3 regions of the Streptomyces bathyalis genome follow, and region 2 is predicted to be linked to each of the others. Evidence: riboswitches for the same ligand, from Rfam matches in the RefSeq annotation. Region 2 holds a riboswitch; each other region holds the start of a gene.

Region 1 (10,352 bases), 4.0 Mb from region 2:
TGCACCTTGGCCAGGAAGGGCGGCAGTTGGCGGTCGCGGGCCATGGCGTACAGCAGCCGCGACGTGGCGGCCTGCGCGACAAGGGAGTTGGCGAAGCCCCACGCGATGGCGGTGGACGCCGCGGTGAGGCCCGCGAGCCAGCCGCCGGCCGCGTTGCGTGCGGCGTCGTAGAAGGCGGTCCCGCCGGGGTCGCCCTCGGCGACGAGCTTGCCCGGGTCCTCGACCAGCAAGGAGGCGACCCAGGTCTGGGCGATGAAGAGGGCCGCGGCGAGCACCAGTGCGGCGACCATGGCGCGTCCGATGGCCCGCGCCGACTCCTTGTTCTCCTCGGCCAGCATGGAGATCCCGTCGAAGCCGAGGAAGCTGAGCACCGCGACCGACACCGCGCCGAAGACCAGGGGCCAGGAGAAGCTCCCCGCGTCGTACAGGGGCGTGAAGGAGAAGCCGTGCCCTTTGCCCTGCGCGAGGGCGGTGATCCCGACGGCCAGGAAGACGACCAGGACGGCGAGTTCGCCGACGAGCATGACCTTGTTCACCTTGGCGGTCATCTCGATGCCCATGTAGTTGACGACCGTGTTGAGCACCACGAAGCCCGTCAGCCACACCCACACGGGCACCGCGGGCACCAGGGTGTTCATCGCGACGCCGGAGATCAGGTAGAGCAGGCCGGGCACGAGGACGTAGTCGAGAAGGATCATCCAGCCCGAGATGAAGCCGACCGGGGCTGCGATGCCGCGTCCGGCGTAGGAGTAGACGGAACCCGCCATCGGGAAGGCGCGCGACATCTGCGCGTACGACAGGGCCGTGAACATCATGGCGACCATGCCGACCGCGTAGGCGAGCACGACCATGCCGCCGGAGCCCTGGAAGACGCTGCCGAAAATGCCGAAGGGGGCGATCGGCACCATGAAGACCAGCCCGTAGACGAGCAGATCCCAGAAGCTGAGCGAGCGGTGGAGCTGCTGCTCGTAGCCGAACTGCTCGACGCCGCTTTCGCTGCCTCCGCCGCTGCCCCTGGCGCGTCCCGCGGACGAAGAACCGGCCACCCGCCCCACTCCCTCCCCCGGGGCCCCGCGTCGAGGGAGTCCCGGGGACGAGGGTAGGGGCGGCGGGCCCGGCGGCGTAAGGGTGCGTCAGGCGCTGGTCACGGGGCCCTTCGCCGGGCCGCCGCTGCCGTCCTGCGGGGCGATGTCGAACTGCAGCGAACGGATGCGGTTGTCGAAGCTGGAGGGCACCAGGTCCGGCAGGCCCACGGCTCGCATCGCGACGGAGTCGGTGAGCAACTGCCTGAAGAGCGCCTTGAGTTCCTGGCGGGCGAGGTGCGCGCCGAGGCAGTAGTGCGGGCCGCCTCCGCCGTAGCCGAGGTGGGGGTTGGGGTCGCGGGTGATGTCGAAGGTGCCGGGGTCGGTGAAGACCGCCTCGTCGCGGTTGGCGGAGGCGTAGTACATCGCCACCGTCTCGCCCTTGCGCAGCGTGCGGCCGCCCATGACGTGGTCGGTGCGCAGCGTGCGGCGGAACTGGATGATGGGGGTCGAGCACCGGACGATCTCGTCCACGGCGGTGTCCGCGTACTTCTCGAAGTCGCTCTCCCACAGCTCCCGCTGCTCGGGATCGGCACTGAGCAGGGCCAGGCCGTGCGAGATCGCATTGCGGGTCGTCTCCACCCCGGCGACCATCAACAACGTGAAGAACGCGCCGAGTTGGCGGTTCCCCAGGCACTGACCGTCGACATCCGCGGTGACCAGCGCGGAGATGAGGTCGTCGGTCGGGTGGCGCCGGCGCTCCCTGGCGAGCATCGCGATCATGATGTGCATACGGGCCAGCGCCCGCAGGCCCTTGCCGGGGATGCGGAACTTCGCGCCCGCTCCGCGCCGTACGCCGATGTTCTCGGAGGCGTCGTTGAGCTGGGCGAGGATGCGGGGCCGGTGCCGCTGGGGGATGCCCATCATGTTGCACACGACCTCGCAGGGCACCAGCGAGGCCACGGCCGTCACGAACTCGCGGGAGGGCTGCCGCACCGCGTTCCCGACGACGGTCGCGACGACCTGCTCGATGTCCTTCTCGGCGCCCGCCAGCAGCCTGGGACTGAACGCCCGCGAAATGATCTTCCGCAGCTTGGCGTGGTCGCTGCCGTCGACGTTGACCATGGACTCCCCGAAGAGGGCCTTCACCCATGGCGCGGGATGCGGCGTGGTGACACCGGGCGCGCTCCCGAACACGGCGGCGTTGCGGCTGGCTTCCTGCACGTGCTCGTGCCTGACGAGAGCGTAGAACCCCGGCTGCTGCCGCTTGCGCAGGGTGTGCTGCGGCTGTGCGAAGTACGTGGGCGCCTCCCGCTGGCGCAGCACGGCGAACACCTGGTGCCGCTGGTCGTGCGGCAGTTGCCAGAACCGCGGGTCGGCGGGGTTCGTGTCCGGCGGCAGGCCCGCCGCCTCGAAGGCCTCGGCCGCCTCCGAGGCGGCGGCTCCCGCCGCGGCCGCCGCGGAGGAAGGGGCTTGCGGTGCGGCCGCGGCTTCGGGCCCTGCCGAGGATGCGGACGCGGTGTGGGGTGGCATGGTCATCTTCTCCAGTCGTCGTGGAACGGATCGCCCCGCCCGGCCTGCGCACCGGCGGGGCGTGAGTCTCCGGCAGCAGCTTGGGACCGGCGGGCCGCTCCACGGCGTGCGCCACACCGCCGCGACCCGGACGGCCCTGTGCGGGAGGGCCACGACGGCACCCCGGATCCCTGTCGGCGGTGGCCTGCCACGGCCTGCGCGGTCCACCCGCCGGCGCCGGTCCGATACGGGCCCGACGCGGACCCGGACACCGGCTCGACGCGGGCCCGGTTCCGGTGCCCGCGCGGGCCGTGCCGGTCCGGCGAGGGGCCACGGCAGACCGTGCTTCGCCCCCGTAAACCATCACGGCGCATGAAGAAGCCCTCACTCCTGCCCTTTGTCGCCGCGGCTCGCGGGCCCGTACGCTGGAGAGGCAGTCGGTTCGGCCTGTCCGCCAGACAGGCACGTCGCAAGAGGGAATCCGGTGAGACTCCGGAACTGCCCCGCAGCGGTGAGTGGGAACGAAAGCCGTCATACGCACTGGGTCCGAGCGGACCCGGGAAGCGACGGCCGGTAGGAGCCGGTCCGTGGATCACGGACACGGCGGGCCCACGAGTCCGAAGACCTGCCACTGCCCGCCGGGGGCACCCCCGGGCCGCAAGGCCCAGGGGGAGGATGCGTCGGCGGATCGATCTCGGTGACCTCGAGGGCGGGTCGGCGGTACAGGTGAGCAGCACGCGGTGCGCGTGTGCGCCGCCGCGTCGCCTCTCCTCCTCGCCCCGTACCTCTCGGGTCACCGGCGAGACTCGCGAAGGAGAGTTGAGTGACACCCAAGTCCGCAGCCGCGGCGTCGAAGCCGGCAACGAGGCCCCGCGCCACCGTCCACGGATATCCACGGCAGGGAAGCGGCCGTGAGCTGAAGAAGGCCGTCGAGGGCTACTGGAGGGGCCGCGTCACCGCCGACGCCCTGCGGGAGACCGCAGCCGGGCTGCGCCGGGACAACTGGCAGCAGCTCAGGAACGCCGGTGTGCGCGAAGTGCCCACCGGAGACTTCTCCCTCTACGACCATGTGCTGGACACCACCGTCATGGTCGGTGCCGTTCCCGAACGTCACCGTGCCGCCGTCGAGGCGGACGCGCTCGACGGCTACTTCGCCATGGCGCGCGGTACGCAGGACGTCGCGCCGCTGGAGATGACGAAGTGGTTCGACACCAACTACCACTACCTGGTATCGGAGTTGGGGCCCGACACCGTCTTCGCGGCGAACTCCGCGAAGCAGACCGGTGAGCTGTCCGAGGCCGTCGCGCAGGGCCACGACGCCCGGCCCGTCCTCGTCGGGCCCGTCACGTACCTGCTGCTCGCCAAGCCCGCGCCCGGAGTCGCCCCGGACTTCGAACCGCTGACGCTGCTGGACCGGCTGCTCCCCGTCTACGCGGAGGTGCTCGCCGACCTCCGCGCGGCCGGGGCGGGATGGGTGCAGCTCGACGAGCCCGCGCTGGCGGCGGACCGCACGCCGGCCGAACTGAACGCCGCCGCACGCGCATACCGGGAACTGGGCGGGCTCACCGACCGGCCCGAACTGCTGGTGGCTTCCTACTTCGACCGACTCGGCGACGCGCTGCCGGTACTCGCCAAGGCGCCCGTCGAGGGCCTGGCGATGGACTTCACCGGCCCTGCCGTCGCGAACCTGGAGGACCTGGCGCGTGCGGGCGGACTGCCCGGCAAGCGGCTCGTCGCGGGAGTCGTGGACGGACGGAACGTGTGGATCAACGACCTGAAGAAGTCGCTGTCCACGCTGGCCTCGCTGCTCGGCTTCGCCGACCGTGTCGACGTCGCCCCGTCCTGCTCGCTGCTGCACGTACCGCTCGACGCGGCCCTCGAGCGCGACGTGGATCCGCAGGTCGCACGCTGGCTCGCCTTCGCCAGGCAGAAGGCGGAGGAGGTCGTCGCGCTGGCGACGGGACTCGGCGAGGGCACCGACGTCATCGCCGGACTGCTGCACGCCAACTCATCGGCGCTCGCGGCGCGTTCGTCCGCGGCGCTCACCCGCGACCCGGCCGTGCGGGCGCGCACCGAAGCGGTCACCGACGCCGACGGGCGCCGCACCACGCCCTATCAGGAGCGGGCCGCGGCACAGCGCGCGCGGCTGAAGCTGCCGCTGCTGCCGACGACCACCATCGGCTCGTTCCCGCAGACCGGCGAACTGCGTGCGGCGCGCGCCGACTTGAGGGCCGGACGGCTCGACGCGGAGGGCTACGACAAGCGGATCGCCGCCGAGATCCGGGACGTCCTCGCCTTCCAGGAAGAGGCCGGACTGGACGTGCTCGTGCACGGCGAGCCCGAACGCAACGACATGGTGCAGTACTTCGCGGAGCGGCTGGACGGCTACATCGCGACGCAGCACGGCTGGGTCCAGTCCTACGGCACCCGCTACGTGCGGCCTCCGATCCTCGCGGGTGACGTCTCCCGGCCCGGGCCGATGACGGTGGAGTGGACGCGCTACGCGCAGTCGCAGACCGGACGGCCCGTCAAGGGCATGCTGACCGGACCCGTCACGATGCTCGCGTGGTCCTTCGTACGGGACGACCAGCCGCAGGCCGAGACCGCACGCCAGGTGGCACTGGCGCTGCGGGACGAGGTCGCGGACCTGGAGTCCGCGGGCACCGCCGTCATCCAGGTCGACGAGCCGGCACTTCGCGAGACGCTTCCGCTGCGGACGGAGAGCCGGCCGGAGTACCTGGCGTGGGCGACGGAGTCCTTCCGCCTGGCCACCGGTGCCGTGCGCGCGGACACTCAGATCCACACGCACATGTGCTACGCGGAGTTCGGCGACATCGTCTCGGCGATCGTGGATCTCGACGCGGACGTCATCAGTCTGGAGGCTGCCCGTTCCCACATGCAGGTCGCGGACGAACTCGCCACGGCCGGCTACCCGAACGAGGTCGGGCCCGGCGTGTACGACATCCACTCACCGCGGGTCCCCGACGTGGACGAGGTGGCGTCGCTGCTGCGCAAGGGGCTCGCCGCGATCCCGGCGGAGAGGCTGTGGGTCAACCCGGACTGCGGCCTGAAGACCCGCGGCTGGCCCGAGGTGCGTGAGGCGCTGGAGCACATGGTCGAGGCGGCGCGGACCGTGCGGGCGGAGGCCGCGGGCCGCAGCTGAGCCCGCCTCGTCCGCCGACAGGGGGCCGGGACTCGCGCCCGGCCCCTGTCCCGCTCCCTCGTGCGGCACCGGCACCGGCACCGGCACCGGCACCGGCACCCGTGAACCGGCCCGAGCCGATCCGCACCGCGCCGTGAGAAAGCCGCTGCCGGGCACCCGATGCGGGTGCCCGGCAGCGGCTCACGGCCCGTTACGTGCCGGGCGTTGTTCGCTTCAGTTGGCGGCGGGGGCCGCCGCAGCCGACGCCGTCTCCTTCTCGCCGCGTGCGGCGGTCCCCAGGGCACGCTCGGCGAGATGACCGAACGTCAGCCCGAAGGCGGCCCACAGCACCAGCTGTACGGCGAGCGTCGAGACCCGGAAGCGCCACAGCAGCAGCGCGGGGAAGTGCTCGGGCAGCTCGCTGAGGGACGGCAGGAACGCATAGGCGAGGCCGATGACGAAGACGAAGCCGAGCACCGCCGTCACCGTCGCGTTCCAGTTGCCCAGACGCGGGGCGAGCCGCTTGCCGAGGATCGTGGCCCCGACGGCGAGCAGCAGGCTCAGCAGCACCATCAGGAAGTACAGAGCCGTTCGTTTGTCGAGGCTCGCCGGGTCACCCACGGACGGCGGGTTGGCCGGGTACTTCAGGAACGGCACCAGGTACACGCACAGGAACGCGGCACCCGACAGCAGCAGAGCCGTCGCACGGGGACCGAAGCGGCCCACGCGACCAAGCGCGAAGCTGAAGGCCAGCGAGGCGATGCCGCCGATGGCGACGCCGTAGACGAGGACGGCCGTGGCGAGGCCCGCGGTGGACTGCATGCCGCGGCTGACGATCTCCTCGCCGCCGTGCTCGTGCGAATGCGCCTCCTCGAAGGCGATCGCGGCATCCACGTGCGGTTCGCCCAGGAACGAGGCCGTCACCAGGGCGAACAGGCCGGCCACGAGACCTGCCAGCATGCCCCGCACAAGGAGGGTCCTCACAGTGGCGGAGTTCATGGTGCTCCCCCGCTCAGTGGCAGGGGAAGCCGAGAAGGTGGCGTCCGTCGTGGACCCACTCGTGCACGTCCGTGCCGGAGAAGAGGGACGTGGCGCCCTGCTCCGCCCCGACGAAGTACAGCAGGACGAGCATCAGCAGACCGAAGAAGAATGCCCACGGAAGGATCGCCTTGACCGGGAGTGTCGCCGGAACGGAGACGCCGGAGGCGGGAGTTGCGGAACTGGGCGGGGCGATGGACTGTGCCATGGCAGGACCTCCTGGTGGGAACTCGCGTCCCTGTCGGTGGAGCTCGTGACGGCCTGCGGGTCTGGCTCGCCTCTGCCCGTACGCTGCGCACGGCAGCGGACCGGAGGGGGCATACAGTGGCGCGACCGCACCGGAATCTCACCGGTTTCCGCCCTGCCGTCGTCGATCGATACCAGCGGAAGGTACCCCGATTCCACCTGCCCGGCCAAGGCCGCAGATCCCGGACACCGGGACGACGCATGATCAACTCCCTTGTGCAAAGCCGCCGTTCACGGGCGAGGAGAGGCCCCGATGACCACGCGAGTGACTTTGATCTCGCCGGCCCGCAGCGAGGCGTCCGAGGAGTTCCGCTTCGATGACGGGAGCGCCCTGAGCGTCGCCGGGCTGCGGGACGCGCGCCGGGCGCGGGGCGCCGCCGCGGAGTTGCTGTCCGCGGCCGATCGCCTGAGCGTCTCGCCCTCGCCGCGCTGCCTGCGGACGGCCGAGGAGCTGGGTCTCGCCGGGGCCCCGGGCTTCGTCGACGAGCGGCTCTCCGGCTGCGCGACGGGCCGCTGGCGCGGCAGGACCATCGAGGAGGTGAGCGCCGCCGAACCGGAGGCCGTCGCGCTGTGGCTCTCGGATGCCGGAAGCGCCCCGCACGGAGGTGAATCGGTCGCCGCGCTGTGCGCCAGGACGCGGGAGTGGCTGGCCGGGCTGGCGGGAATGCCCGGCCGCGTCGTGGCCGTCGTCGAGCCGGACGTCGTGCGTGCCGCCGTGGTGTCCGCCCTGGACGCACCGCCGCACGGCCTGTGGAGGGTGGACGTCGCACCGCTGACGACGACGGAGCTCAGCGGCCGCTCGGGCCGCTGGAACCTCCGCGCCGGCACCGCACTGACCGGCCCCGCCGGTTAGCCCGTCCCGGCCGGCGGGTCGGCGAGGATCCCCTCCACCATCCCGGTCGCCTGTCCCACCTCGATGAGATAGCCGTCGGGATCGCGGACGTAGCAGCGCAGCTCGGCCTTGCGGTCGATGGGAGGGGTGAGGAACTCGGCGCCCTTGGCGCTCCATTCGCGGTAGCACTCCTGGATGTCGGCCACGCGGATGTTGAGGAAGCTGGAGGTGGTGCCGGGGTCCTCGGGCGGCCGGAGTGTCACGTCCGGCTTGTCGGGGGTGGGCCCGCCGCCCGGGTTCATGATGATCCAGCCGTTGGCGAGCCTGATGATGCACGGGTTCTCCTCCAGCACCACCGTGCCTCCGAGGACGTCCGAGTAGAACGCGCGGGACCGCGGTACGTCCCGCACGGTCAGGAAGTGGGTGAGGAGGATGCCCGTCTCCGGGGCGGGCAGGTCTTCGCGTCGCATGATCTTCGGTTTCTCCCTGGTCGAGCCGATGTCCTCGCAGGGTATGGACGCCTTCGCCGCCGTTCGCGCACTAACACGCGCTGGTCGCCTAGCCGCCGATGTCGGCCCTCACCCGCGCGGCCCGTACCGCCGCGTGCAGGCTGGCGCTGTCGTACGAACCCTGGTGGCGGCGGCCGTTGACGAAGAACGTGGGCGTGCCCGAGACCCCGCTCTCGTCGGCGGACTCGATGTCCTCGGCGACCCGGTCGGCCCCGACGCGTTCGCGCAGGTCCTCGCGGAACCGGTCGGTGTCGAGGCCGAGCACCTTCGCCTGACGGACCAGCATGGCGACACTCGTCTCCTCCTGGTTGGCCAGGAGGAAGTCGTGCATCTCCCAGAACGCGCCCTGCGCGCCCGCCGCTTCGGCCGCCTCGGCCCTCAGCTGCGCGTTCGGGTGGACGTCGGTCAGCGGCAGGTGCCGCCACACGTGGCGCACGTCGTCGCGTCCGCCGAGCAGGGAGCGGATGACGGGCTCCGCCGCGGCGCAGTAGGGGCATTCGTGGTCGCCGTACTCGACGAGGGTGACGGTGGCGTCGGCCGGCCCGCGCACGTGGTCGCGTTCGTCGTCGACGTCGGTGGCCAGGTCCCGCAGCGGCTCGGAGGTGCCGAGCAGGGCGCGCCCCTTGATGCGGTGCGGAAGCATGCCCGTCGCCCGCGAGACCGCCCACGTCAGCAGGGACGCGCACAGCGCCGCGCTGAGCACGCCGATCTTCGCCTCCTCCAACTCGTCCCCGTGGAAGGCCAGTCCGGTGATGAGGAGCGAGACCGTGAAGCCGATGCCGGCGATCGTCCCGCCGCCCATCACCGCCGCCCAGCCCACAGGGGGCCGCAGCCTGCCGCCGCTGAGGCGCGTCACGAGCCAGGAGACGCCGACGATGCCGATCGGCTTGCCCACGACGAAGCCGATGAGGATGCCGAGCGTCACGGGCGAGCTGAAGGCGCGTGCGAGCAGCTCCTCCGTGAGCGGCACGCCCGTGTTGGCGAGCGCGAAGAGGGGGACGATCACGTAGCTCGCCCAGGGGTGGAAGAGGTCCTGGAGACGGTCGTTGGGCGAGATGGCCGCGGCCAGCCCGACGCGTGCCGTGCGCGCGAGCTTTCCGGTCGGCTGCTCACGGAAGAGCCGGAAGAGGCCGCTGGCGCGCTCCAGATCGCCGCGGGCAGCCGGATACGCGTACGTCAGCAGGCCCAGCACCAGGCCCGTCACGACGGGATCGACACCGGACCTGAGCATCGCGATCCACATGCCGACGCCCAGCGCGCCGTAGACGAACGAGGAGGAGACGGCCGCGTACCGGAGCACCAGCACGACCAGGAGAAGTCCGCACGCCGTCAACAGCGGCGCGGGAGCGACGTTTTCGCTGTAGACCAGGGCGATGACGGCCAGCGCGATGACGTCGTCGACGACGGTGAAGGTGAGCATGAAGGAACGCAGCCGGCGTGGGAAGCGCGGCCCCACCAGGGCCAGGATGCCCAGCGCGAAGGCCGTGTCGGTCGACATCGCCGCTCCCCAGCCCTGCGCCGAGGGGTGGCCCGCGTTCAGCGAGAGATAGAGCGCGACCGGCACCAGCATCCCGCCGATCCCGGCGAGGGCGGGCAGGGCGACCCTGCGGCGCTCGCGCAGGTCGCCCATGTCGAACTCGCGGCGCGCCTCCAGGCCGACGACGAAGAAGAAGATCGTCATGAGCCCGCTGTTGACCCAGTCGTGCAGGTCCAGCGAGATCCGGTCGTCGGAGACGCCGATGTACAGCTTCGTCGACCACAGTTCCTCGTACGAGGCGAAGTCGATGTTCGCCCAGACCAGCGCGGCGAGCGTCGCGGTCAGCAGCACCGCGGCGCTGCCGGTCTCGGTGCGCAGGAACTGCCGGACCGGGCGGTGGAGGCTCGCCCAGGGGGTCCGCCCGGCCAGCTCACTGCGGGAAGATCCCCGGGAGTCGCTCATCCCACAAGTCTGTCCCAGTGGGCGCGGCTTGGCACAGCACCGGCAGGTGTGCGTCGTCCGTCATGGGCCCGGGGCCGGCAGACGCGGTGAGATCAGGCGGGCCCGCGGCCCA
Region 2 (10,352 bases):
CGACGTGAAGGTGCTCGAACTCTCCGCGCTCAAGGGCGTCTTCGAGGACGTCGTCGACGAGACCGTCAGCTACGTCAACGCGCCGCTCTTCGCGCAGGAGCGCGGTGTCGAGGTGCGCCTGACGACCTCCAGCGAGTCCGCGGACCACCGCAACATGGTGACGGTGCGGGGCACCCTCAGCAGCGGCGAGGAGGTCTCGGTCTCCGGCACGCTGACCGGGCCCAAGCACCTGCAGAAGATCGTCGCCGTCGGCGAGCACGACGTGGACCTGCCGCTGGCCGAGCACCTGGCCTTCTTCCGGTACACCGACCGCCCGGGCATGGTCGGCACCGTCGGCCGGATCCTCGGCGAGGCCGGCATCAACATCGCCGGCATGCAGGTCGGCCGCGCCACGGCGGGCGGTGAGGCGCTGGTGGCGCTGACCGTCGACGACAACATCCCGGCACCCGTACTCGCCGAGATCAAGGGCGAGATCGGGGCGACCTCCGCGCGCAGCGTCGACCTCTCCGACTGACCGGGGAGCGGGACAGCACATCGGGTGCGCCCGGGCCGTGAGGACACGGCCCGGGCGCGCGCCTGTTCAGGGGGCTGCGGTGCGGGCCCGTACACAACCGAAAGGCAGGGCACAGGACGTGACTGGGAAATCCCCCGGGTCCGCCGGGGCCGAGGGTGGGGGTCTCCCCGGGTCTGCTGGGGCCGAGGGTGGGGGTCCCCCCAGGCCCGCCAGGGCCGAGGGGGAAGAACGGACCGCTCCCCCGCTGACCGGCGGAGAGCGCGAGACCCTGCGGGCCTTCCTCGAATTCCACCGCGAGACCCTCGCCATGAAGTGCGAGGGCCTGAGCGACGACCAGCTGCGGATCGCCTCGTCACCGCCGTCGACGCTCTCGCTGCTCGGCCTGGTGCGGCACATGGCGGAGGTCGAACGCGCCTGGTTCCGGCGGACGATCAACGGTGAGGACATCCCGCTGGTGTGGTCCGACGACGGCGACTTCCAGGTCGCCTACGACGCGAGCCGGTCCACACGGGCCGAGGCGTTCGACGCCTGGCAGGCGGAGGTCGAGCACGCGCGCCGCATCGAGAAGGAGGCGGCGTCCCTGGACGTCACCGGCCACCAGGTCCGTTGGGGTAAGGACGTCTCGCTGCGGCTGGTGATGCTGCACCTCATCCACGAGTACGCGCGCCACAACGGGCACGCCGACTTCCTCCGCGAGGCCATCGACGGCACCACCGGAGCCTGACAGGTCGTCAGCCGCGGGCAGGTCTCCACACATACGGCGTCACGGTCGTCACGGTGCGGAAGCCCAGCCGGCGCAGGATCGGCAGACTGTCGTCCGAGGCGTCGACCTGCAGATACGGCAGGCGGCGCGCGGCGGCGATCCGGGCGCGTTCGGCGACCAGCGCCCGGTAGACGCCCCGTCCGCGCCACTCCGGCAGCGTCGTACCGCCGCGCAGCCCGGCGAAGCCCCGTCCCGCCTGGAAGATCATCCACCCCGCGGCGACGACCTGCCCGCCGGCCTCGCCCGCCTCGGCCACCAGAACCGCGGTGCCGTCCGGTGAGGCCGCGATCCGCTCGGCCAGGAAGCGCGCCAGCCAGCTCAGGTCCATGTCCCACACGGAGGCCTCCACCGCCGCGATGCGGCGCATGTCACCGGCGTCGGTCACGCGGCGGATGACCACGCCTTCCGGCGCCGGGGGTTCCGTGGCCAACTCCGCGCTCGCGCCGACGAGTACGGTCTTGCCGTCACCCGGGACGAAGCCCGCTGCACGCAGCCGTTCCGGCAGATCCCGCGGCTCGTCGTGCGCGTGGATGCGCCACTCGGCCGTCTCCTCCCGCGCGGCGAAGCGGTCCCGTTGCCGCGCGATCAGGCGGTCCAGGTCGGCGCCCCGCAGCCCGCTGTCACGCGGTCCGAACACGAAGGCGCGGAAGCCGCCCACGGCACGCACGAGCGGCCCGTCCTGTTCGTACGTCACGCCGATGGCCGGCTCGGCCGGTGCTCCGCGCATCAACTCGTCGTACAGGGCGAGGAGTCGGCCGTCCCCGTCGTCCTCGGTCCCGTCCCCGCCGTCGTGGCTGCTGCCGTCCCCGTTCGTCACCTCGCCGACGTTACGCACTCGGAACGGTGACGGCAGCCGGTGCGGGGAAACCGCCCGGGCGGACCGGGGCGGCCGGCCCGCGGCGGCCGGTCAGCGGGACGTGTGGGAGATCAGCCGCGCTTGCGTGCCGTCACGGCCATGACGATCGGGGTGGGGGTGCCGTGCTCGGCGAACTGTTCGAGTGCCAGTCCCGCGTCGAGGAAGGCGTGGAGCAGGCCCGGCAGCGGAAGGTGTGTGGCCCCGACCTTGTCGCGTACGCCCTGGTCGGTCCAGGAAGCCTTCGTCCAGGCGCCGTCGAGATAGCCGGGGCGGACCACGATCGCGTCGGGGTCCGTGCGGTCGGCGAACGCCCCGCAGAAGCAGGGGTGGACGCCGATGTGCACGAACACCCCACCGGGCCGGAGGACACGGGCCGCTTCCCGCAGTACCGCCGGATAGTGCGGCATGTCCGTGTGCACCATGACTGCGACAGCGGCCGTGACGGAGCCGTCGCTCACCGGAAGCCTCGCGGCATCGGCCTGCGCGACCGGTAGCCGGCTGCGGGCGTGGCCGAGCATCCCTCGCGACAGGTCCACGCCGACCGGCGTCCAGCCCAGGTCGCGGAGCGCGGCAGCGTGGACCCCCGTGCCGCAGCCGATCTCCAGGCACGTACCGCTGCCCGTTCCGAGAAGGTCCCCGAGCAGGCCGCCCAGGCTGCGGGGGTTTCCCTCCGAGGTCTCGGCGTCCTGCCCGCGCAGGAAATCCTGTTCGTACCAGTCGGCGATCTGGTCGTACGCCGCTGCTGACATGACGTTCCCCGTCCGTTCGCCCGCCGTGGGCCCGTTTTGGTGACCGGCTCCCCCGGGCGACCGGGCCGCCGTTGTCGTTGCTCCATCACCTGCCCGCGCGGTGGTTCTCCGGCCCCGATTTCCTCCCCCGGCGGAACTGCCGCTGCCCGGGTTCTCCATACGGGGAGCTCGCGTTCGTCGGCGGCCCGGATGTCCGTCGGGCGAAGTGGCCGCTACCGGCTGGAAGTTGTACGTCGAACGCCGTGCTGCGGCGTGGAACGATCGAGCCATGCCCGATTTCGTGACGCCAGAGCAGATTGCCCGACGCACCTCCGCAGCAGTCGACGCGGCCGTGGGAGCGGGGCGCGCTCTCGGGCTCACCGTGACCGATGCCGAGGTGCTCCACGACCTGTTCTCCGTGGTCGTCCACCTCGCGCCGTCACCGGTCGTGGCCCGGATTCCCACAGTCCTGCCGCACTCCGCGGATCTCGGTTCCCAGGCCGCCCGCCAGCAGGCGGAACTTGACGTGACGCGGTGGCTCGCAGACCAGGGAGCCCCCGTGATCCAGCCCAGTCCTCTCGTGCCACGGGAGCCCGTACAGCGCGACGGACTCTCGATGACGTTCTGGCAGTTCGTCGAGGAGGACCGGGACAAGGAGCCCGACTACGTGGCCAACGCCGAAATCGTTGCCGACCTGCACGCCGCCCTGCGCGGATACCCCGGCCGGCTGTCGTTCCTGTCCGCGGCCGAACCGCGGGTCATCGGGGAAAGCCTTGCCCTGCTCGAAGACCGCCCCGACCTCATCGCTCCGAGCGATCTGGACCGCGCGCGCCGCGAGTGGCAGGTCCTGGAACCTCTCGTGAGCTCACGCGCGGCGTTCGAGACGGCGTTCCCGTGGACCGATGTCCAGCCCATCCACGGCGACTGCCCACCCGCGAACATCTTCTCCGGGAAGGACGGGAAGCTCTACGCCGACTTCGAACTGGTCACGTCGGGCCCCGTCGAGTGGGACCTGGCCACCCTCGGGCCCGACCTCGAATCCGCCTACGACCGCGGCGCGCGGCGCAACGGCATGAGGCCGTTGAAGGAGGACGTCATGAGCTTCGTGAACGCCGTAGGCATGCTGCGGGTCATCGCCGCCCTGGCGCTCGCGCCTCAACTGCCCGCGTTGCCCGAGTACTTGAACCCCGCCATCATCCGGTGGCGGACGATGCCGTTCGCAGGGGGCGTCGGAGACTGACATCCACGAGCGCCGACCGGCAACGGGAGCCCGTCAAGTCACGCACGCTGCAGGGCAGTTGCAGGGACGAGCCGCGTCATCGTCCGGACCGCCGATCTGCGTCCGGCGCTTCTTCGGGGCCCGCGGAGGCCCTCGGCCCTGGACGGCGCCCGGATGGAATGATGGCCCGTGACATGGCGACGGCGGTTCGAGGAAGCCGGTGTGAATCCGGCGCGGTCCCGCCACTGTGATCGGCGAGCGGATCCCCGACAGGCCACTGCCCCGGGCGGGTGGGAAGGCGGGGACGAGCCTTGACCCGAGAGCCAGGAGACTCACGCGGTCGCCTCCTCGACGTACCGGGGCGGATCTCCCCGGAGAGAGGGAAGGTTCGGCGTGCCCGAGACATCGGTCGATGAGGCATCCGACGAAGCGGGGGCAGTGGAGACTGCCGGCCCTGCTCCGTGCCGGATCGTCGTGTGCCGGGACTGCTGCTGCGGCAGTCCCAAGGTGACCGGACTGGATCACGCGGCACAGACGGCTCGGCTGCGGGAGGAGGCACCGGTTCGCGTGTCCGACTGCCTGGACGTGTGTGACCAGGCCAACGTCATCGTCGTGCAGCCTTCCGCCGCCGGGCGCGCCGCCGGTGCGCGGCCCGTCTGGCTGGGGCTGGTCAACAGCCCGGACGCGACCGAGGACGTCACCGCCTGGGTACGCGCGGGCGGCCCCGGCGTCGCTCCGCAGCCGGAGATCCTCGACCTGCACGCCATCACTCCGCCGCGACGGGGGCTTGCAGGGAATCGGCGCGCTGCGTCGCCGATCCGTGATCGGGGGCAATGAGACAGCCCTTCACCGACTCCCGGAGCCGGACATCGCGTGGTGGAGCGAAGGCTGAAGGTCTCATCGGGGCTCATCGCGGCGAACGCCCGTCCCCAGGTGGCTGGAGCCATGCCGAGTCGAACACCGAGCCGAAGCTCGTCGAGCGCCACCGGTGGATGAACGCCGTTGCTGTCCGCGACCGTTGCTCGCGCTCGTGCTCGTGTTCATGACCCCCGACATTGCTCACGGAGTCGCGGACCCCGCACGGCAGTCACAGCCGTGCGGCCTTCAGCGCCATGTGGAGCAGCAACCGGGAGCCGCCATCGTCGAGGTCGAGGCCGGTGAGGGCTTCGATGCGGGAGAGGCGGTAGTAGAGCGTCTGACGGTGTATGCCCAACGCGGCGGCCGTTCGCCCCGCCTGGCCCGCGTGGTCGAGGAACACCTCGGCGGTGCGCGCCAGTTCGCCGTGTGCGGGACGCAGCAGCGGCGCCACGGCCGCATCGCGGGCGACGTCGTCGGGCAGGGCGGCCAGCAGCCGGTACGGACCGATCGCGTCCCAGTCGGCGACCGGGCCCAGCCGCTCCGGTTCCGCGCCCGCGGCCCGTGCGGCGGCGAGCGCCTCCCGCCAGGCCGCGACCGCGTCGGAGAGCCCGCGGCGCGGCGCGCTGACGCCCGCGGCGGCGGGGGAGCGCGGCACGCGCAGCAGTTGCCCGGCGGCCGTACGGGCCGGAGCACGGACCTCCGCCGAGCGCAGCCGCACCAGCGAGGCGAGCACCGGCTGCCGCTCCGGCGCGGGCGGCGCCGCCGACCTGCCGCCGGGGGCCGGTTGCGCGAGCCGGGCCGGAAGCACGCACCCCGCCATGACGTGCGGCAGCACGGGTGCGCCCGTACTGCCGGAGCTCTCCCCGTCGCCGTCAGCGTCGTCGGCCGGCCAGGGGCCCACAGCGAGCAGTGCCAGCGGGCCCGACGCCGCCGGCCCGAGCAGCTCGCCCAGCTCCGCCGCCAACTCCTCGCCCCTGCCCCGGTCTTCCTCGGTCAGCATCGCCCGCAGCAGTTCGCCCGAGCGCGCCTCCGCCTGCGTCTCGGCCGCCAGCAGCGCCCCGATCCGCGACGCCACCGCCATGGCCGCCGCCAGCCGCGGGTCGGAGAGGTCGAGCGCCCCGTCGTCCATCAGCCAGATGTAGCCGCGCACGACGCCCGCGTGCCGCACGGGGAGGCAGATGCGCCCGTGCTCGACGCCGGCCGCCGGTTCGGGATCGATGCGGACGGGAGACGCGGCCCTGGTGATGCCGAAGCTCTCGAACCACGCCCGCACCTCGGCGCTGGAGCGGCGTCCGAGGATGGAGCGCCTGCGCACCGGGTCGAGCGCGGGCTCGGCGCCCTCGCCGTCGCCCTCGTGGGCGCCGAAGGCGATCAGCGCGAAGTCGCGTGCCTCCAGGGTCGCGGGGGTGCCGAGCAGCGCGCAGACCTCGTCGATGAGTGCCTGGTAGTCCTCGCGCATGATCATCCCGCTGTTCCGCGTCGTGCCGACGTGCCGTCTCCGCCCCTTACGGGCGCCCCGCGTCACCATTCTCGTACAGATGTCTGAGATCTGGGACACGGATGCGTGACAGCTGTCGATGGTCACGGAATGGCGCGATCCTTAGATTCAGGGTGGCTTCCGACGCCGTGGCGCTCCGTTCCTCCGCAGACCTTCCCCTCCGGCCGAACGGGGCCCGCCACGGGACGCCAGGAGCGCGAAGAAGAACGTCAGTGGAGGTGCCCGTGTTCGGCCCAGTGCTCCTCGCCGCCGCGCGAAGTGACGGCATCCGCCGCTTCGTGTCGTCGACGCCGGTCACACGCCCCGTCGTGAACCGCTTCGTCGCGGGCGAGCGGCTGGACGCGTGCATGGAGAACGTGCGGTCGCTGACCGGCCGCGGTCTCGACGTCACACTCGATCATCTCGGCGAGGACACCACCGACCGCGCGGAGGCGCTGCGCAATCGCGACGCCTACCTCGCGCTCGCCCAGGCCCTGGCGGGGGAGGGCCTGGGCGAGCGGGCCGAGATGTCGGTGAAGCTTTCCGCCTTCGGGCAGGCGCTGCCGGACGGCGGCCACGACGTCGCGCTCGCCAACGTCCGGCCGGTCGTCGAGGCGGCCGCCGAGGCGGGCACCACCGTGACGCTGGACATGGAGGACCACACGACCGTGGACTCCACCCTCGCCGTGCTCGCCGATCTGCGCGAGAGCTTCCCGCAGACCGGGGCGGTGCTGCAGTCCTACCTCTTCCGCACCGAGGAGGACTGCCGTGCCCTGGCAGGGGAGGGCTCGCGCGTACGGTTGGTGAAGGGGGCATACAACGAACCGGCGTCGGTCGCCCACCAGCACAAGGCCGATGTGGACCGCGCGTACGTGCGGTGCCTGAAGATCCTGCTCTCGGGCAAGGGCTATCCCATGATCGGCACGCACGATCCGCGGATGGTCACCATCGCGCAGGAGCTGGCGCGGCGCCTCGGGCGTAAACACGACGAGTTCGAGTTCCAGATGCTCTACGGCATCCGCGACAGCGAGCAGTCACGGCTCGTGGCCGAGGGCCACCGGATGCGCGTATACGTCCCCTACGGGACCGACTGGTACGGATACTTCATGCGGCGCCTCGCGGAGCGTCCGGCCAACCTCGGATTCTTCCTCCGCTCGCTCGCCACCCGCGGCTGAACACCCAGACAGTGCCCTCGTAAGAAGGAGAGACGGCAGCCATGGACGCTGTGACCCAGGTCCCCGCCCCGTACAACGAGCCGGTCCACACCTACGCGCCCGGCAGCCCCGAGCGTGCCCGGCTGGAGCGCAAGCTCAAGGAGCTCGCCGAGAACCCGGTCGATCTGCCGATGACCATCAACGGCGAGAAGCGGATGGGCGGCGGCGCACGTGTCGACGTCGTGCAACCGCACAATCACAGCAAGGTGATCGGCACCTACGCGAACGCCACGAAGCGGGACGCGCAGGACGCCATCGACGCCGCCCTCGCGGCCGCGCCCGCGTGGCGTGCGCTGTCCTTCGACGACCGCGCGGCGATCATCCTCAAGGCCGCCGAGCTGCTGTCGGGGCCGTGGCGCGAGACGATCGCGGCCTCCACCATGCTGGGCCAGTCCAAGACGATCCAGCAGGCCGAGATCGACGCACCCTGCGAACTGATCGACTTCTGGCGCTTCAACGTGCACTTCGCGCGCGAACTCCTCGAGGAGCAGCCGCCCATCCAGCCCAAGGGCGTGTGGAACCGCCTCGACCACCGACCGCTGGAGGGCTTCGTCTATGCGATCACGCCCTTCAACTTCACGGCCATCGCCGGGAACCTGCCCACCGCGCCCGCGCTGATGGGCAACGTGGTGGTCTGGAAGCCCTCCCCGACGCAGACCCACTCCGCCGTGCTCCTCATGGAGATGCTGGAGGAGGCTGGCATGCCGAAGGGCGTCATCAACCTCGTCACCGGCGACGGCAAGGACGTCTCCGAGGTCGCGCTGCCCCACCCGGACCTGGCGGGCGTTCACTTCACCGGTTCGACGAAGACGTTCCAGTACCTGTGGAGGACCGTCGGCGAGAACATCGAGCGCTACAGGTCCTACCCGCGCATCGTCGGCGAGACCGGCGGCAAGGACTTCATCGTCGCGCACCCGACGGCCGACGCCGCCGTGCTGAAGACGGCCATGGTGCGCGGCGCCTTCGAGTACCAGGGCCAGAAGTGCTCGGCCGCATCCCGTGCCTACATCCCGCGCTCGCTGTGGGACGCCGGGCTCAAGGACGAACTCCTCGCGGAGACCGAGGGGTTGGCGATGGGCGACGTCAGCGACCTGTCCAACTTCATCGGCGCCGTGATCGACGACCGCGCCTTCGCGAAGAACAAGGCCGCCATCGACCGCGCGAAGCAGGACCCGACCTGCGAGATCCTCGTCGGCGGCGAATACGACGACTCCACGGGCTGGTTCGTGAAGCCCACGGTCATCGCCTGCACCGACCCGGCGAACGAGGTCTTCTCCGAGGAGTACTTCGGCCCGATCCTCGCCGTGCACGTCTACGAGGACAGCGACTGGGCGACCATGCTGGAGCAGATGGAGTCCGTCGCGGCCTACGCGCTGACGGGGGCCGTACTCGCCAAGGACCGGGCGGCGCTCGCCGAGGCGAGCGAGAAGCTCCGCTTCGCGGCGGGCAACTTCTACCTCAACGACCGGCCCACCGGCTCCATCGTCGGCCAGCAGCCCTTCGGCGGCGCCCGCGCATCCGGCACGAACGACAAGGCGGGCTCGAAGTTCAACCTGCTGCGCTGGATGTCGCCGCGTGCCATCAAGGAGACCCAGGTCGCGCCGACCGACTACCGGTACCCGCACATGGGCTGACCCGCTCCGGCCCGGCCCCGCACGGGGCCGGGCCGCCGTGCGCCGCTCCCGGCATCCGCGACGGGCCGCCCCTCCAGCCGTCCCGGTCTCACCAGCCGTCCCGGTGCATCACCTCCGGGACCGGACGCCGGCGCACCGGGCCGAAGTTGCCCACCGGCCAGCCGACCGGTATCACGGCGAACGTGTTGACCTGCTTGGGGATGCCGAGCACCTGCTTCCACTCCCGCTCCAGCATCAGGTGCCACACGGTGATCGTGGCCCCCAGCCCGAGCCCTCGCGCCGCCAGCAGCAGGTTCTGCACGCCGGGGTAGACGCTGGAGGTCTCCGCCACCGTGCTGAACACCCCGCTGCGCATCAGCCGCAGCAGCGCCCCGGTGCCCAGCGCGTCGCGCATCGCGCGCAGGCCCTCCATGTCGCCCTTGGGCTGGACGTAGCGGTAGCACGGGACGATCAGCGCCGGGGTCTCGGCGAAGTGATCACGCTGGTACTCGATGGCCGCCACCATCCGCCTGTAGGCGCCCTCGTCCATGTTCGGCGGCGTGGCCTTTCCCGCCGATCCGAGGTACGCGTCCACGCACCTGCGCCACAGCGGCTCCAGCCGGGACATCACGGCCCGGTCGGTCACGACGACGTAGTGGAACTGCTGGAGGTTCGACCCGCTCGGCGCCCACACCGCCGCCTGCACGAGCTGTTCCAGCAGCTCGTCAGGAACGGGGTCCGGCTTCAGCCGGCGCATCGCGCGCGTGGTGGACATGGTCCCGAAGAGGTCGGGCCGATTCTCTTGATCATCAGTCATGGCCGCGGAGTGTAGGGCTGCGCCACGAGCCCGGGGCACCCTCCCGGCGCGACGCACCTGCTCCCAACTCCCTGCTAGCGTCCGTCACATGCCGATCCGGGGAATCCTGTGGGACATCGACGACACGCTCTTCGATTACACCGGGTCCGACCGTGCCGGTGCCATGCGGCACATCGAGGCCGAGATGCTGCTGGACCGCCACCCCTCGCCGGAGGCCGCTCTCGGGCGCTGGCAGGAGGTCATGGAGGAGCAGTTCGCCCGCTTTCTCTCCGGTGAGCTGGGCTTTCTCGAAC
Region 3 (10,352 bases), 410 kb from region 2:
GGGGCCGCCGGCTCACCGCCCGTACCGGGCGCGGCCGGCCCACCGGCGTTGCTGTCGCTGTCACTTCTCGTCCTCCTCTTGGCGCATGGCGGCGCGCAGGTAGTACGACATCAGCCCGAGCAGGATCACGATGGTGAGGACGGAGATGGCCGCGCCCGTGCCGTAGTGCTGGTTGCCGACGCCTTCGACGAATGCGTAGACGGGCAGGGTCTCGGTGAGGCGGTCCGGCCCGCCCTCGTTGATCGCGAAGATGTGCGGGAACGCCTTGAATATCCAGATGACTTCGAGAAACGTCATCACCAGGAGGAACGGCCGCAGGAACGGAAGGGTGACCGTCGCGAAGCTCTGCCGCGCGCTCGCACCGTCCAGCGCGGCGGCCTCGTACAGCTCCTTGGGGATGGTCGTCGTCGCCGCGTAGAGGTTGATCGCGACGAACGGCACCGACGTCCAGACGATGAGCAGGGAGATGACGAAGAACGTCGGGATCTGCCCGCCGGTCCAGTTGAAGCCGGCCATGGAGTGGATGCCCACTGCATCCAGCACCCAGTTGACGACGCCGAAGCGCTGCGCGAACAGCCACTGGTAGACGGTCGTAGCGGCGATGACCGGCATCGCCCAGGCGAGCACGAGGCCGGACGAGAGCAGCAGCCGCATGCGCGGGCCGAGCCGGGCGAGCAGCAGCCCCGTCAGCGTGCCGAACAGCATGATCACGGCGACGTTGACGGCGGTGAAGAGCACCGACCGCAACGTGACCCGCCAGAAGTCCTCACTGCCAAGCGTGGCGCGGTAGTTGTCAGTGCCTGCCCAATCGGTGACGTGCTGGATCAGCTGCGTCATGTTGAGGTTCTGGAAGGAGAGCAGGCCGTTCATCACCAGCGGCCAGCCGAGGAGCACGGCGGTTGCCGCCAGCGCCGGGAGCAGCAGCAGGTACGGCAGCCTGCCGGTGGTCTGCTTCGGCCCGCCGGGCCGGTCGTCGGCGTAAGGGCGCGTCCCGGGCGGTGTTGTGCGAGGTGTGCTGCGCACCGGTGGCGGCGCGTCGTCGGTCTGCACTGACATCTGTGCTCCAGCTCCCGTGGTCGAAGAGCCCGGGCTGCCGGTGTGCCGGCAGTCGTGCCACCCCCTCCGGCAACACGACTGCCTGCACCCCGGCAGCCCGGGGGCGTCACTGCTTCTGCGAGAGCCTCTTGTTGATCTCGTCCTCGACCGACTTGGCAGCCGCGGCGTGCGACTTCCCCTTCAGCACGGCGGTCATATAGCTCTTCACGGGGTTCGGCGGGTTCTCCACGGCGGCCCACTGGGGGATCAGCGGCGTCAGTCCGCCGTCCGCGACGGCGGGCGCCGCCGCCTCGGCGGCCGGGTTGCCCTCGAGCCTCTTCTGCAGGGAGGTCTTGTTCGGTATCACGCCGCCCTCTTTCGCGAGGGCGCCCTCGAACCTGTCGGAGAGCGCGATCTTGAGGAATTCCTTGGCGAGTTCCTGCTTCTCGCTTCCCGCTGCGACGGCCAGGTTGGAGCCGCCGAGGAAGACGCCTTCGGGCTTGTCCGCACTCTCCCCGGGGATGGTGAAGTACCCGATGTCCTTCTTGATCTCAGGGTTGGCCTCGACGGCGGTCGCTGCCTCCCATCCCAGGCCGATGAACGCGCCCGTCCTTCCCTTGGCGAATATCTCCGCCTGCTGCGGCGTGGCCTCGTCCTTGTCCTTGGGGGCCTTGGAGTACGACGCGTACTTCTCGTAGAGCTCCATGGCAGCGCCGACCTCGGGGTCGTCGAGGTTCGAGACCCACTTGCCGCCCTGCTTCTTGATCAGCTCGGCCTTCTTGCCGATGAGCAGGCCGTCGAAGAAGTACCAGTTCTGGCCGGGGAGGTAGAGCGGCTCGGCATCGGTCTTCTTCTCGATGGCGTCGAGCGCGTCGAAGAACTCCGCACGTGTCTCGGGGGTCTTGTCCACGCCGGCGTCCGCCCAGATCCGCTTGTTGTAGATGACGGTGCGGTTGACCGCGAACCAGGGTGCCGCGTACTGCTTACCGCCGTACACCGCGGACCTGTTGACGGACTCCGTCCAGTCCTTGCCGATGCTCTTCTTCAGGTCACCGAGGTCGGCGAGGCCGCCCGTCTTCGCGTACGCGGGGGTCTGGGTGTTGCCGACCTCGATGACGTCCGGCGGGTCGGACTCCGAGAGCGCGGTGGTCAACTTCTGCTGGATCCCGTTCCACTGCTGGACCTCGAGCTTCAGCTTCGCTCCGGTCTTCTTCTCGAAGGCCGCCCTGACGTCCTTCTCCCACTTCTTGGGAGTGGATCCGTCCATGGCCCACAGGGTCAGCGTCTGGCCCTTGAAACCGTCGGCACCGGACTCCGACTCACCACCCGGGCCGCAGGCCGCAACGCCCGCCATCAGAGCCGCGATTCCTGTCGCGGCGATGAGTCCTCGTCTCACGGCATCCTCCCCAACGCCTGGATCTGGTCTAATGGTTTAGACCAGTCCGCAGCTTGGCCTAGACCTATAGCCCTGTCAACGGTGCAGAATCCGAGCCGCCGGTTCCGTTATCGGAACGACATCTGGGCGGGAGAGTCCCGCAGGGCCGAGCACGTGCCACGATGTGAGCCGCGAAGTACAGCCGGAACGGAGGGCGGAGGCCGGAACACCACCGGAAACGCCGCCGCGCCGGTGCCGTAACCGGAGCCGGAGGGGCGGGCAGTCGGCACGGCCCGCGCACACGGAGGCATCCGGTGACGGGGCACGACACGAACGGGAAGGCGAGCGATGAGCACGGACGCGGGCGCGGTCACAGCCGCGGCAGAGCCGGAGTCGGGAAGCGGCAACGGCGGCGCGCGGACCACTCGCGTGCCCAAGTACTACCGGCTCAAGCGGCACTTGCTGGAGATGACCGAGACCATGCCGCCCGGCACTCCGGTGCCTCCCGAGCGCACCCTCGCCAGCGAGTTCGACACCTCGCGTACGACCGTGCGCCAGGCCCTGCAGGAACTCGTCGTCGAGGGGCGGCTGGAGCGGATCCAGGGCAAGGGAACCTTCGTCGCCAAGCCCAAGGTCTCCCAGGCGCTGCAACTCACCTCGTACACGGAGGACATGCGCGCCCAGGGGCTCGAACCGACCTCGCAGTTGCTGGACATCGGCTACGTCACCGCCGACGACCGCCTCGCTGACGCCCTCGACATCCCCACCGGCGGACGCGTGCTGCGCATCGAGCGCCTTCGCCTGGCCAGCGGCGAACCGATGGCGATAGAGACGACCCACCTCTCACAGCGCCGATTCCCCGCGCTGCGCCGAAGCCTGGTGAAGTACACGTCGCTCTACACGGCTCTGGCCGAGGTCTACGGCATCCATCTCGCCGAGGCCGAGGAGACGATCGAGACCTCGCTGGCCACACCCCGCGAGGCCGGCCTGCTCGGCACCGACGTCGGCCTGCCCATGCTGATGCTCTCGCGGCACTCGCTCGACACGGAGGGGGAACCGGTGGAGTGGGTGCGCTCCGTGTACCGGGGCGACCGCTACAAGTTCGTCGCCAACCTCCAGCGCCCGCACCCCGATCAGAACGGCTGATACCGCTCATACGGGACAAAGATCTCGAACTCCCTTGAGGCGGACCGGGCTTGCACGAGGCGCGTAGGGCGCATCTCGTCTCCCGCGAAACAAAAGGTGCCGTTCCGTTATCCGTGCAGGTAGTGACGGGGGCCGAACCGCTCGTTTAGATTTCCTGCGCGTCTCGACAGGAATACCCGACGGACGGAGCCGAGGCATGTCAGCGCCCCCCGAAACACCCGAGACCGCGCCGGAGTCGCAGCCACCCGCCATCACGCCGATACGGGTCGTCATCGGACTGTGCCTTTTCGTCCCGTTCGTCGCGCTTCTGTGGGTCAGCTCCTACGCCCGCACCGAACCCACCTTCATCGGGATGCCGTTCTTCTACTGGTACCAGATGCTGTGGGTGCTTGTTTCCGCGGTGCTGACGTCGGTCGCGTACAAGCTCGTCAAGCGTGACAAGGCGCAGCGGCGCGCCCGCGGAGAGGACGGTGCCCGATGAACGGGGTCAACGGAGTCGCACTGGCCGTATTCATCTTCTTCTTCGTCCTCGTCACCGCGATGGGCTTCCTGGCCGCGCGCTGGCGGAAGGCGGAGAACGCCGACAGCCTCGACGAATGGGGCCTGGGCGGGCGCAGCTTCGGCACCTGGATCACATGGTTCCTGCTCGGCGGTGACCTCTACACGGCGTACACCTTCGTGGCGGTGCCGGCGGCCATCTACGCGGCGGGCGCCGCGGGCTTCTTCGCCGTCCCGTACACGATCCTCGTCTACCCGCTCATCTTCACCTTCCTGCCGCGGCTGTGGTCGGTCTCGCACCGCCACGGATACGTGACGACCTCTGACTTCGTGCGCGGCCGCTTCGGTTCCAAGTCGCTGGCGCTCGCCGTCGCCGTGACCGGCATCCTGGCAACGATGCCGTACATCGCGCTGCAGCTGGTCGGCATCCAGTCGGTGCTGGACGTCATGGGCATCGGCGGCGGCGAGTCGACGCACTGGTTCGTGAAGGACCTGCCACTGCTGATCGCGTTCGCGGTGCTGGCGGCCTACACCTACTCGTCGGGACTGCGGGCGCCGGCGCTGATCGCGTTCGTCAAGGACACGCTGATCTACATCGTCATCGCGGTGGCGATCATCTACATCCCGATCAGGCTGGGCGGCTTCGACGACATCTTCGCCAAGGCCGGAGACGCTCTCTCGCAGACCAACCCGACCACCGGGAAGCCGAAGGGCGAGCTGACGCCCAGCTCGGCCAACCAGTGGGCGTTCGCGACGCTGGCGCTCGGATCCGCACTCGCGCTGTTCATGTATCCGCACTCGGTCACCGCGACGCTCTCCAGCCGCAGCCGCAACGTGATCCGCCGGAACACCACGATCCTGCCCCTGTACTCGCTGATGCTGGGCTTGCTCGCGCTGCTGGGCTTCATGGCGATCGCGGCGGGCATCAAGGTCAAGAACGGGCAGCTGGCGATCCCGCAGCTCTTCGAGAACATGTTCCCGTCCTGGTTCGCGGGCGTCGCCTTCGCCGCGATCGGCATCGGCGCGCTCGTACCGGCAGCCATCATGTCCATCGCGGCCGCGAACCTGTTCACGAGGAACATCTACAAGGACTTCCTCCGGCCGAACGCCACACCCGCGGAGGAGACCAAGGTCTCCAAGATCACCTCGCTGCTGGTGAAGGTCGGCGCGCTGATCTTCGTGCTCGGCATGGACAAGACGGTGGCGATCAACTTCCAGCTGCTGGGCGGCATCTGGATCCTCCAGACGTTCCCGGCACTCGTCGGCGGCCTCTTCACCCGCTGGTTCCACCGGTGGGCGCTGCTGGCGGGCTGGGCCGTGGGCATGCTCTACGGCACGCTCACGGCGTACGGCGTCCCGTCGCCGACGCTGCCGTCGCAGAAGCACTTCGGCGGGCCCAACGACATCATCCCGGGCATCGGGGAGATGGGGTACATCGGCCTGACGGCCTTCGTGCTCAACGTGGTCGTCGCCGTGGCGCTCACCTTCGTGCTGCGGGCCGTGAAGGCCCCGGACGGCGTCGACGAGACGCGGCCTTCGGACTACACGGCGGACGCCGGCGACCCGGGCGTCAAGGAGGAACTGCCCGCGCCGACAGCCGCAGGCTGATCGCACTCACCACCACGGATACCGCCCGCGCCCCACTGACAGCTCGATTGTCAGTGGGGCGCGGCATGCTCGTTCCATGGACATCACCATCAGACCCGCGCGGGACGACGAGCTGGAGGATGTGGGCGAGCTCACCGCGCGTGCGTACCTCGGGGACGGGCTGCTGACGTTCGGCGCGGAGGACCCGTATCTGGCCGAACTGCGTGCGGCGCGGCGCCGCGCGCGGCACACGGAACTGCTCGTCGCCGTCGACACCGCCACGGACTCGATGCTCGGCGCTGTCGCCTTCGTCGGGGACGGCGGGGAGTACGCGGACCTGGCAGGCCCCGGCGAGGGCGAGTTCAGGATGCTGGCCGTGAAACCCGAGGGGCGCGGGCGCGGGGCGGGCGAGGCCCTGGTGCGGGCGTGTGTGGACCGGGCGCGTGCACGGGAATTGATACGGCTCGTGCTGTGCAGCACCGAGGAGATGTCGGCGGCGCACCGGCTGTACGGACGACTGGGGTTCGTCCGCACACCGGAGCGGGACTGGGAGCCATATCCGGGCCTGTTTCTGCGCGCGTTCGCCCTGGAACTGTGATCTTCCACTCCCCCGACACAACATGTGGGGGCGAGTGGCGCATCCCGCTACTAGATGTATGCTCGTGCTCGCTGCCGCGCAGGGGAATCCGGTGCGAATCCGGAACTGTCCCGCAACGGTGTGCGATGTGCTGCTCTGCTCTGCCCGGAACCCTTCCGGCATGAGCTGCGATGAGCCGTCGTCGCGAGTCCGAGTGCCTGCCGGCCGTGTCGACTGACGTCCGGGTCCCGAGGGTTGGGCCGGTGGACGCCGCGAGGACCGCCGCGTTGCCGACGCGGCATGCCCTTTGTGCGCCCGCCTGTGCGCTCCCCCGGTGCCCCGGTAGCTGATCTGAGCGAGGGAGAGCACATCCCGTGACCATCGCACCCGCACCAGAAGCCGCGGCGGGAGCCGCACGCGCCTCCGCTGCCGCGCCGGCGCCCCCGGCCGACGACGGCGCTCTGCTGCGCACCCTCACCGAGCTGACCGCCGACCTGCCGGGCACCGGGGCCGAGCGCGTCGCCGCCGCGGTGCTGCGCGGCCGCCGAAAGGGCGCCGGCGAAGCCGAGTTGCGGGCGCTCGCCGCAGAGGAGGCCGCCGGGCTCATCGGCGAGGAGCCCGCGTACTCGCAGCTCGCGGCGCGGCTGCTCACGCTCGCGATCCGCGACGAGGCCCGTGGGCAGGGCGCGGAGTTCTTCTCGTCCTCCGTCGCGACGGGGCACCGCGAGGGCCTCATCGCCGACCGCACGGCCGAGTTCGTGCGGGCGCACGCGGAGCGTCTGGACGCGCTGGTCGAGGACGCGGTCGCGGGCGGGGCGGACGACCGCTTCGGCTACTTCGGTCTGCGCACGGTCCATTCGCGGTATCTGCTGCGCCATCCCACGAGCCGGCAGGTGATCGAGACGCCGCAGCACTTCCTTCTGCGTGTCGCCTGCGGGCTGGCCGCGGACGAGACAGAGCAGTCGGCCGTGGAGGTGGCGGAGCTCTACGCCCTGACGAGTTCGCTCGCGTATCTGCCCTCCTCCCCCACGCTCTTCAACTCCGGTACGCGGCACGCCCAGATGTCGTCCTGCTATCTGCTGGACTCGCCGAAGGACGAGCTGGACTCGATCTACGAGCGCTACCAGCAGGTGGCGCGGCTCTCGAAGCACGCGGGCGGCATCGGTCTGTCCTACTCCCGTATCCGTGCCCGCGGTTCGCTGATCCGCGGCACCAACGGGCACTCCGGCGGCATCGTGCCGTTCCTGCGCACCCTGGACTCCTCCGTCGCCGCCGTGAACCAGGGCGGCCGGCGCAAGGGAGCCGCGTGCGTCTATCTGGAGACGTGGCACGCGGACATCGAAGAGTTCCTGGAGCTTCGGGACAACACGGGTGAGGAGGCCCGGCGCACGCACAACCTCAACGTCGCGCACTGGATTCCGGACGAGTTCATGCGCCGCGTGGAGGCCGACGCCGGCTGGTCGCTCTTCTCACCCGCCGACGTACCGCGGCTCACCGATGTGTGGGGCGAGGAGTTCGACGCCGCCTACCGCGAGGCCGAGGCCGCCGGACTCGCGGTGCGGCAGGTGCCCGCCCGCCAGCTGTACGCGCGCATGATGCGCACCCTCGCGCAGACGGGGAACGGCTGGATGACGTTCAAGGACACCTCCAACCGCACCGCCAACCAGACCGCAGGGCCGGGCCGCATCGTGCACTCCTCGAACCTGTGCACCGAGATCCTGGAGGTCACCGACGACGGCGAGACGGCGGTCTGCAACCTGGGATCCGTCAACCTCGCGGCCCACGTGGGCGAGTCGGGCGAGATGGACTGGGAGCGGCTGGACTCCACCGTCCGCACCGCCGTGACGTTCCTCGACCGCGTCGTGGACATCAACTTCTACCCGACGCAGCAGGCCGAGCGCTCCAACTCCCGCTGGCGGCCGGTCGGTCTGGGTCTGATGGGGCTCCAGGACGTCCTCTTCCGCATGCGGCTTCCCTTCGACTCCGGGGCTGCACGTGAGCTGTCCACGCGGATCTCCGAACGGATCATGCTCGCCGCGTACGAGACCAGCGCCGACCTCGCGGAGCGGCACGGCCCGCTGCCGGCCTGGGAGGAGACCCGTACGGCGCGCGGAGTGCTGCACCCCGACCACTTTCCGCAGGCCGAACAGGCCTGGCCGGAGCGCTGGTCGGCGCTGCGCGCCCGCATCTCCCGCACCGGGATGCGCAACGCCCTGCTCCTCGCCGTGGCACCGACCGCGACCATCGCCGCCATCGCCGGTGTGTACGAGTGCATCGAGCCGCAGGTCTCCAACCTCTTCAAGCGGGAGACGCTCAGCGGCGAGTTCCTGCAGGTGAACGCCTATCTGGTCGCGGAGTTGAAGCGGCTGGGGCTGTGGGACGAGCGCACCCGGGAGGAACTGCGCGAGAGCAGCGGCTCGGTGCAGGACATCCAGCGGATCCCCGAGGAGGTCCGCCGGCTCTTCCGCACCGCGTGGGAGCTGCCGCAACGCTCGCTGATCGACATGGCTGCCGCCCGTACGCCGTACCTCGACCAGAGCCAGTCGCTCAACCTCTTCATGGCGGCACCGACGATCGGCAAGCTCAGCTCGATGTACGCCCACGCCTGGAAGAGCGGCATCAAGACCACGTACTACCTGCGTTCGCGCCCGGCGACGCGGATCGCCCGCGCCGCGGGCGGCACAGGCACGAACCCGGCGGCAGCCCCTGCCGTCCCCGATCAGCGGGATGCGAGTCCGGCGGACGAAGCCGCCGTCTGCTCCCTGGAGAACCCCGAGTCCTGCGAGGCGTGCCAGTGACAACCAACCCTCAGAACAACCACGGCCGCCCCGCGGGGAATCTGCTCGACCCGGGCTTCGAGCTGACGCTGCGCCCGATGCGCTACCCCGGCTTCTACGACCGCTATCGCGACGCCATCAAGAACACCTGGACCGTGGAGGAGGTCGACCTCCACTCCGACGTCTCCGACCTCGCCAAGCTCACGCCCGGCGAGCAGCACATGATCAGCCGCCTCGTCGCGTTCTTCGCCACGGGTGACTCGATCGTGGCGAACAATCTCGTGCTCTCCCTCTACAAGCACATCAACTCCCCCGAGGCACGCCTGTATCTCTCGCGTCAGCTCTTCGAGGAGGCAGTGCACGTCCAGTTCTATCTGACGCTGCTGGACACATATCTGCCGGACGTCGACGAGCGCGCGGAGGCCTTCGCGGCCGTCGAGAACATCCCGTCCATCCGGGAGAAGGCTCAGTTCTGCTTCCGCTGGATGGCGGCGCTCGAGGAGGGCGAGGGCGCGGAGCGGATCGATCGGCTGGAGAGCCGTGCGGACAGGCGGCGCTTCCTGCTGAACCTGATCTGCTTCGCGGCCTGCATCGAGGGGCTCTTCTTCTACGGGGCGTTCGCCTACGTCTACTGGTTCCGCTCGCGTGGACTGCTGCACGGGCTGGCGACGGGCACCAACTGGGTCTTCCGTGACGAGTCGATGCACATGTCCTTCGCCTTCGACGTCGTGGACACCGTGCGCGAGGAGGAGCCCGAACTCTTCGACGCCGAGCTGGAGAAGGAGGTGACGGAGATGCTGGAGGAGGCGGTGGAGGCGGAGCTGCAGTTCGCCCGCGACCTGTGCGGCGAGGGCCTGCCGGGGATGAACACCGAGTCGATGGAGCAGTATCTGCGGGCCGTCGCCGACCAGCGGCTCGTGCGGCTGGGCTTCCCGGCGCGCTACGGGGCCCGCAACCCCTTCTCCTTCATGGAGCTGCAGAACGTGCAGGAGCTGACCAACTTCTTCGAGCGGCGAGCCTCGGCCTACCAGGTGGCCGTCGAGGGGTCGGTCGCCTTCGACGACGACTTCTGACGGGCGGCCACCTCTGAGTCAGTCGCGGCACGACCTCCGAGCCAGTCGCGGCATGGGCAAGGGGGCCGCGCTTCCGGCGCGGCCCCCTCATTCGCAATTCCTGTTCCCGCCGAGCCAGTTCGCTCAGCCCTTGCCACCCTTCAGGCAGCCCCCGCAGTTGTGGAACGTGACGTCCCAGTGGTTGGTCTCGTCGAAGTAGATGTTCCCCGACCCGGACTCCCACTTGTTTCCACCGATGGAGGTGAAGGTGTTCTTGACGTAGTTGGTCAGGCAGCTCGTCATGT

Evidence for each region. A riboswitch is a leader RNA that binds a small molecule or an ion and turns the genes downstream of it on or off. The one in region 2 is predicted to bind cobalamin.
Region 1: it holds a riboswitch for cobalamin, as region 2 does, so the genes downstream of both, metE (5-methyltetrahydropteroyltriglutamate--homocysteine S-methyltransferase) here and G4Z16_RS08290 ((2Fe-2S) ferredoxin domain-containing protein) in region 2, are expected to answer to the same signal.
Region 3: it holds a riboswitch for cobalamin, as region 2 does, so the genes downstream of both, G4Z16_RS09975 (ribonucleoside-diphosphate reductase subunit alpha) here and G4Z16_RS08290 ((2Fe-2S) ferredoxin domain-containing protein) in region 2, are expected to answer to the same signal.

What each region holds. Positions count from the first base shown of each region.
Region 1 covers NZ_CP048882.1:5,926,160-5,936,511, forward strand. Annotated here, with positions in the region: gene G4Z16_RS25635 (APC family permease) at 1-1,046, opposite strand, end outside; gene G4Z16_RS25640 (cytochrome P450) at 1,134-2,561, opposite strand; cobalamin riboswitch at 2,974-3,164, shown strand; gene metE (5-methyltetrahydropteroyltriglutamate--homocysteine S-methyltransferase) at 3,358-5,697, shown strand; gene G4Z16_RS25650 (CbtA family protein) at 5,911-6,675, opposite strand; gene G4Z16_RS25655 (CbtB domain-containing protein) at 6,689-6,922, opposite strand; gene G4Z16_RS25660 (histidine phosphatase family protein) at 7,214-7,813, shown strand; gene G4Z16_RS25665 (VOC family protein) at 7,810-8,262, opposite strand; gene nhaA (Na+/H+ antiporter NhaA) at 8,351-10,240, opposite strand; gene G4Z16_RS25675 (TerD family protein) at 10,333-10,352, opposite strand, start outside.
Region 2 covers NZ_CP048882.1:1,924,115-1,934,466, reverse strand. Annotated here, with positions in the region: gene serA (phosphoglycerate dehydrogenase) at 1-514, shown strand, start outside; gene G4Z16_RS08310 (DinB family protein) at 759-1,238, shown strand; gene G4Z16_RS08305 (GNAT family N-acetyltransferase) at 1,246-2,004, opposite strand; gene G4Z16_RS08300 (class I SAM-dependent methyltransferase) at 2,205-2,882, opposite strand; gene G4Z16_RS08295 (aminoglycoside phosphotransferase family protein) at 3,151-4,101, shown strand; cobalamin riboswitch at 4,291-4,414, shown strand; gene G4Z16_RS08290 ((2Fe-2S) ferredoxin domain-containing protein) at 4,519-4,917, shown strand; gene G4Z16_RS08285 (PucR family transcriptional regulator) at 5,168-6,397, opposite strand; gene G4Z16_RS08280 (proline dehydrogenase family protein) at 6,661-7,590, shown strand; gene pruA (L-glutamate gamma-semialdehyde dehydrogenase) at 7,632-9,263, shown strand; gene G4Z16_RS08270 (nitroreductase family protein) at 9,352-10,059, opposite strand; gene G4Z16_RS08265 (HAD family hydrolase) at 10,148-10,352, shown strand, end outside.
Region 3 covers NZ_CP048882.1:2,338,498-2,348,849, forward strand. Annotated here, with positions in the region: gene G4Z16_RS09940 (carbohydrate ABC transporter permease) at 1-64, opposite strand, end outside; gene G4Z16_RS09945 (carbohydrate ABC transporter permease) at 61-1,056, opposite strand; gene G4Z16_RS09950 (extracellular solute-binding protein) at 1,163-2,431, opposite strand; gene G4Z16_RS09955 (GntR family transcriptional regulator) at 2,759-3,556, shown strand; gene G4Z16_RS09960 (DUF3311 domain-containing protein) at 3,753-4,037, shown strand; gene mctP (monocarboxylate uptake permease MctP) at 4,034-5,662, shown strand; gene G4Z16_RS09970 (GNAT family N-acetyltransferase) at 5,739-6,239, shown strand; cobalamin riboswitch at 6,291-6,413, shown strand; gene G4Z16_RS09975 (ribonucleoside-diphosphate reductase subunit alpha) at 6,593-9,016, shown strand; gene G4Z16_RS09980 (ribonucleotide-diphosphate reductase subunit beta) at 9,094-10,068, shown strand; gene G4Z16_RS09985 (hypothetical protein) at 10,192-10,352, opposite strand, start outside.